Linked DNA regions of Pseudovibrio sp. Tun.PSC04-5.I4. The protein of the gene in region 2 binds, or shares a complex with, the protein of the main gene of each other region. Links are inferred from orthologs where the notes say so. Each region holds a gene or a part of one and is shown on either strand. Other genes may lie near its edges.

Region 1 (3,247 bases), 140 kb from region 2 along the record:
GAGCGTATTCTTCTTTGAAAACCGGAGGCACTTTCCGGGAGTACGTTTAAGTGGTGGGGGCACCAATGGCTGGGAGCGACTTGACAGCTCCGCTTGGAATGAACAAGCGTGGAGGCATTAGACGACTGCCACTTGGGCTGGTCGGCGTCGCTATTATGACCGTTGTTCTCACTACAGGTTTTATCTGGATTGGCATTGTTGATGACCCCAATGGGGGGAGCCAATGACAACCATTAAGCTTTCGAGTGCTATTGATGGTGTTGCGCCCAGCGATATTGAGATAGTCAATCTGCCAGATCGTGCTCAGCTGGAACAGGCAGAAGCGCAAAAACCTGGATCTAGTGGCTTTGTCGGCCTACCCGGCAGCAAACAACGCCAACAAACACTTGGCAACAACCTCACCAATCAAGCCAATGGCCCAACACCTTTGATTGAGCTTGCTCGCAAAGCCGGTTATGACGGCTTGGATGGCGGGTTCTCTGGCGAAACGCTTTCAATAGATCCGGTTGAGCAGTTGTTGGAACCAAGCTCCTACGGTGCTCTTCCCAAAATTTCAGAGGAAGGCATTCGTCCGCTTGATGCTTATGCCCGCAGGCCTAATCCTGCGACACTGACCCAAGCTCGCATCGCTATTCTGGTCAATGGCGTTGGCCTCAATTCGGATATGACCATCAAGGCTATCGAAGATCTGCCCTCCGATATCTCATTGGCGCTCTCTCCTTATGGAGATGATGTCGACAACTGGATGCAGGCGGCACGTTTATCAGGACACGAAGTTCTGCTGCAAACGCCGATGGAGCCCTTTGACTATCCAGATAATGATGCTGGCCCACAAAGCCTGCTTATTGGCTTGAGCGCAAAGCAGAATGATGACCGTCTTGCGTGGATTTTGGGACAAACCAGTAATTACGTTGGGCTTGTGAACTTAATGGGTGACCGGTTTACCTCCAACGAGAAGTATATGGGCGAATTCCTTGGCAAAGTACGCGACCGCGGGTTGATGTATGTAGATGATGGAACCTCTCCCCGCTCCAAAGCAGGTAAACTGGCGACGAGCCAGCAGGTTCCGTTTGTGCAAGCTGATCTTGTGCTTGATCTTAATCTGAGCTCTGAAGGCATTGGCACGCAGTTGCTGGAGCTTGAGACAATCGCACGTCAGCGCGGCATAGCGGTTGCCACGGCGACGGCGTTTCCAGTGACATTGAATGCTTTGCAAGTCTGGTCTGAGCGATTGGAAGAACGGGGGCTCTCCCTTGTTCCAATCAGCACCGCGGTGAATGCGGACCGATAAGCGAGTTTACAAAGGCAGCTGGCTTCAAAACTGAGCTGTTTAGTATTTTGTATTCACGTATTTCCTTACCCGTAAATCAGAGACTATTTTCGAGAATACACCTAAGGAACAGGACTAAAATGACTGACTACAGCGCTCTTCCGTTTCGCCCGTGCGTAGGCATTATGCTCATCAACAAAGATGGGCTGGTATGGGCTGGTAAGCGTTATGGCGATAAGCAGCCAATCCCTGAAGATTTTGCCTGGCAAATGCCTCAGGGTGGGTTGGACAAGGGCGAAGACCCGCATGAGGCTGCCAAACGCGAGCTTTATGAAGAAACCTCGGTCACATCCATCACTCTGCTTTCCGAAGTTTCTGAGTGGATCTCCTATGATTTCCCTGAGGAAATTCAACGTAATATGCGCAAGGCAAAATACCGCGGCCAGAAGCAACGTTGGTTCGCTTTCCGTTTTGAGGGTGATGACAGCGAGATCAACATTCTGACACCGCCAGAGGGACATGCTCAGGAATTTTGTGAGTGGCGCTGGGAGAAGGCGGAAAACCTGCCGGGTCTGGTTATTCCCTTCAAAAAGCAAGTCTATGTGGATGTTGTAGCCGCATTTTCTGAGTTTACTGTTTGATTGAGAAAAATGCTGTCTTCAGGTTTAAGTACAAGTAATTTAGGACAAAAGCATGAGCCGTTTCTGGAGCCCAATCGTTGAAAAACTGGTGCCTTACACTCCGGGTGAACAGCCAAAGCATCAGTCCTTTATCAAGCTCAACACCAACGAAAATCCTTATGGCCCCTCTCCCCTTGCGTTGGAGGCGATCCGCTCCGCAAGTGATGATGGGCTCAGGCTTTATCCAGACCCTGCCGCGGCTGATCTGAGAGCGGCGATTGCTTCAACCCTTAAGCTGGATGCAAGCCATGTGTTTGCAGGCAATGGCAGTGATGAAGTGCTGGCCCATGCCTTCAACGCCTTCTTCAGTGGTAGAGACCCGATCCTGTTCGCTGATATCACCTACAGTTTTTACAAAACCTACTGTGAGCTTTTTTCCATCGACCATCGGAAAGTCCCACTCACTGAGGATTTTCAGATCAACCCGCAGGATTACATAGGTTCTTGTGGTGGCGTGGTGATTGCCAACCCCAACGCTCCAACTGGCATTGCGATGGGGCTGGAAAGTATTGAGCAGATACTCCAGCAGAACCGCGATGTCGTTGTGCTTGTTGATGAAGCCTATGTGGATTTTGGCGGCGACAGCGCGGTGGGACTTGTGACGCACTATGAGAACCTGATTGTAACGCAGACTTTCTCGAAATCTCGCAGTCTGGCGGGTATGCGTGTTGGGTTTGCAGTTGCCCAGCCGCATCTCATTGAAGCACTTCAACGGGTTAAAGACAGTTTCAATTCCTATCCGCTAGGCCGCCTTGCGCAAGTGGGAGCTGTTGCTGCGTGGACTGACTGGGACTGGTTCGATAAGACGCGCAATCTGGTTATAGCCGACCGGGACAGAACATCTGACGCTCTCAAGAAGCTGGGTTTTGAGGTCTTATCGTCCGCAACCAACTTCGTTTTTGCATCGCATGAGCACATTCCAGCTGAGAGGCTCCTTTCAGGCTTGCGAGAGCGCGGCATTCTTGTTCGCCACTTCAAGCAGGAACCGATTAGAAACTGGCTCAGGATTTCTATCGGAACAACCGAGGAATGCGATGCCTTGTTAGAGGCGATAGCGAGTATTGTGGGTGAGTGAATTCGAGTTTTTATCTAAATGTTGTAAAAACTACTTTTGAGTGCAATGCATTTTAGGAATGAGCAAAATGGTTTGGGTTGTAGGTATCGCTGTAATTGCGGTCATTTGGCTTTTTATGGCAACAGGAAAAGCGAAACAACGGACTGATTACCTAATCGAGATATCCGAGAGCATGAGTGAGCAAGATCTTCATGAGCAATTTGATAAATACTACTTTATCGC
Region 2 (3,273 bases):
GATGTCTTTCGGTATGCCCTGTAATGCGTGCAGAAACAAGACTTCCTGCTGTGCCCGCATCCAGTTCAACCTGCGTAAACTGCTCGGTGCGACCAAGTCCCTCACGCTCAATGAGGATCTCACGCTCCTTACCAACTTCCGCACGAAGGTGAGCAAGCAAAGCTTCCTGACCCTTAATACGAAGACGGGCTGCGCGCTCTTTAATAATCCTGCGATCAAGCTGCGGCATGCGAGCTGCTGGTGTACCTGGGCGAGGAGAGAACGGGAACACGTGTAAGTGTGTCAGGCCGCACTCATCAACAATGCGCATGGTGTTCTCAAACATCTCATCGGTTTCTGTTGGGAAGCCGGCGATGATATCAGCGCCAAACACAACATCGGGACGCATCTTGCGAACGTCCTCGCAAAATTGGATGGTATCCTCGCGAGAGTGCCGACGCTTCATGCGTTTCAGAATCATGTTGTCGCCAGCCTGCAAAGACAGGTGCAAGTGCGACATCAGACGTTGATCATGGGCGATGACTTCCATCAACTCATCATCAGCTTCAATACTGTCGATGGAGGAGAGGCGCAGTCGCTTCAGATCAGGAACCATCTTCAGTATCTTGGCACAGAGCGTTCCCAGCTTTGGTGTGCCCGGCAGATCGGCACCAAAAGAGGTGATATCGACACCAGTCAGTACGATTTCGCCGTAGCCATTATCAACCAGCCGTTTGATCTGATCAATCACAACGCCCATCGGTACTGAGCGAGAGTTTCCACGGCCATAGGGGATAATGCAGAACGTGCAGCGGTGGTCACATCCGTTTTGGACTTGAACAAAGGCGCGGGAACGTCCTTCAAGCCCGTCAATCAGATGACCTGCAGTTTCGCGCACGCTCATAATATCGTTAACGCGAACCTTCTCGGTATCCTCAATGCCAAACTGAGCGACACGGCCATAAGAGGCGCGCTCAAGCTTTTCAGAGTTGCCAAGAACCAGATCCACTTCACCCATCTCGGCAAAGGTTTTAGACTCAGTTTGTGCGGCACATCCGGTTACGATGATGCGTGCATCAGGGTTTTCGCGACGTGTTTTACGAATGGCTTGTCGTGCTTGGCGGACTGCTTCGTTGGTCACGGCACAGGTGTTGATCAGCACGGCGTCTTTCAGGCCAGCGGCCTCGGCTTCGCGCTTCATCACTTCCGACTCATAAGCGTTCAGGCGACAGCCGAATGTTACAACATCAATGCTCACTGCGTAGGCTCCATTGCCGCATCCCCCGAAGCGGTCTTTGTGTAGGTCAGGGTGTTAAGATTAAGCTCACCCTCGAATTCAATTTCTGTTTCGCCGGTCATTATGATGTGGTCATTGTCCTCACGCCACTCAATACCCAGCGGCCCTCCCGGTAGATGAACGGTGCACTTACGTGCTGTTCGTCCTGTCCGTGCTGCAGCAACTCCCGTTGCGCAGGCTGCGGTGCCACAGGCTCGCGTCAAGCCAACACCACGTTCCCAAACCTTCAGGCGGATCTCGTTTTCGCCGATGATTTGAGCCAGAGAGATATTCGCCTTTTCAGGGAACATCGGGTGACACTCAAGCAATGGTCCAAACCGCTCAAGGTCATGGGTTTCAATATCATCCACCCAGAAAATAGCATGCGGATTACCAACGTTAACAACACTTGGCGAGTGCAGAACTGGCGCATCAATTGGCCCGATCTGAAGCTCAATAGCGCGTGTATCAACAAACTCTTCCGCAAGCGGGATTTGCTTCCACTCAAGACGCGGAACGCCCATGTCTACGCTCACAAGTGTTTCGCTGTCAGAGGCATGAGCAATCAACAATCCTGCATTCGTGAGAATAGCAACGTTTGAGGTTTTCGCCTCGTCCATTAACAGGCGGCCAATACACCGTGTTGCGTTTCCGCAAGCACCTACTTCACTGCCATCACGGTTGTGAATTCGCATAAATGCATAAGCGCCGGAATTGGTGGGCTCAACGGTGATCATCTGATCAAAGCCAATTCCCTTAGTACGGCTCCCGATTGCAGCTATCTGCTCGGGAGTTAAGGCAATTTCGTTTTCGCGGGCATCAAACACCACGAAATCATTGCCAAGGCCGTTCATTTTTAAAAAGGGAACCAACATATCCGTCATCAGCTCGCTACCATCCATATTTAACCCGTCAAGAACGCACTATATGAAGGAAAATACCGTAGATTACTAGGGAAAATACAGGAGAAACCCTCGGTTAGAACAACTGAACGAGCCGCTTTAAAGCAGCCCTTATGCATTGAACGAGTTTTGCGTTAATCAACACACACTTCTAGCACGTCACCAGGAGCCATTTCCTTCAGGATCTCACGCATCACTTCTGGGTAAACAGCAATACAGCCCTCTGTCGGTAAAAAGCCTTCACGGGCGACGTGAAAGAAGACGGCGCTGCCTTCGTTCTTAACGGCCGGATACATGTTGCAGTCCAGCACAACAACAATGTCGTAGAGCCGATCATCCCGCCACATTTTTTCGTGACTGGGTTCATATGGCAAATCAACAGGTCGGTTGTAGAGCGTCTCCTCAGAAGAATCGCACCAGCCGTCATCAGGAGAAAGTGGTGAAACCGGCAAATAAGTTACCGGACAGGACCCACGATCTGCGCGATAATACACATTCAGCAGTTCAAAGCGTCCAATTGGCGTCGTTCCATCGCCTTCCTTCTTTGTGTGCGTTAAACCAGTTCTTCCCAGCGCACACGCAAATGTTACCGCTCCAAGACTAAGTGTTCCGGAGTGTGGTTCCTCACCTGTATGGCGCACAAATAGCGTTTTTTGCGTCTTTTTACGCAGTTTTGTAGGCGGGGTGGGCATAGCGAGTGGAAGCATTACGAAACCTGATATCCTGAGAAAAATACTGGAAGAAACACTCCCAAATAAAGTGGGGGTCACTTGCGCGTGAACTAGATTTTACGAAAAACTCGGAGATTTACCATGTTTTCGCTCGCCTTTTTTTCGGCAACCCTTCATGTATTTATGTGAGATAAGTTTTAGGCAATGCACCGCTACCGGTGATTGGGTGAGAATATGACCGCACGTAAAATTCTTCTTGTAGATGACGATAACGATCTGCGCGAAGCTCTCGTAGAGCAACTGTCGCTCTATGATGAATTTGAAACCACTCAAGCAGAGAATGCTGCAACTGGCATCAAAAAAGCAAAAGAAGATCATTTTGATCTTGTTTTGATGGATGTTGGTTTGCCGGACATTGATGGCCGTGAGGCTGTGAAGATGTTGC

The links.
Region 1: the proteins of dapF (region 2) and BLS62_RS17650 are in contact, whole or in part, in a solved structure (PDB 5YGU), measured with the Escherichia coli proteins. The link is inferred for Pseudovibrio sp. Tun.PSC04-5.I4 from one-to-one orthologs.

What each region holds. Positions count from the first base shown.
Region 1 is NZ_FNLB01000006.1:2,660,638-2,663,884, forward strand. What follows is about bases 238-3,160. They hold BLS62_RS17650 (RNA pyrophosphohydrolase), read left to right. Parts: upstream 238-1,410; coding sequence 1,411-1,911; downstream 1,912-3,160. Other genes in these bases: BLS62_RS17645 (divergent polysaccharide deacetylase family protein), read left to right, coding at 238-1,291; hisC (histidinol-phosphate transaminase), read left to right, coding at 1,964-3,025; BLS62_RS17660 (hypothetical protein), read left to right, coding at 3,093-3,160. Outside these bases: BLS62_RS31750 (hypothetical protein), read left to right, coding at 66-227; more of BLS62_RS17645, read left to right, coding at 224-237; more of BLS62_RS17660, read left to right, coding at 3,161-3,247. UniProt on the Escherichia coli protein: Master regulator of 5'-end-dependent mRNA decay.
Region 2 is NZ_FNLB01000006.1:2,802,558-2,805,830, reverse strand. What follows is about bases 196-3,144. They hold dapF (diaminopimelate epimerase), read right to left. Parts: upstream 2,158-3,144; coding sequence 1,234-2,157; downstream 196-1,233. Other genes in these bases: BLS62_RS18340 (response regulator transcription factor), read left to right, coding at 3,063-3,144; BLS62_RS18345 (L,D-transpeptidase family protein), read right to left, coding at 2,292-2,864; mtaB (tRNA (N(6)-L-threonylcarbamoyladenosine(37)-C(2))-methylthiotransferase MtaB), read right to left, coding at 196-1,237. Also shown: more of mtaB, read right to left, coding at 1-195; more of BLS62_RS18340, read left to right, coding at 3,145-3,273. UniProt on the Escherichia coli protein: Involved in the succinylase branch of the L-lysine biosynthesis and in the biosynthesis of the pentapeptide incorporated in the peptidoglycan moiety. Catalyzes the stereoinversion of LL-2,6-diaminopimelate (L,L-DAP) to meso-diaminopimelate (meso-DAP).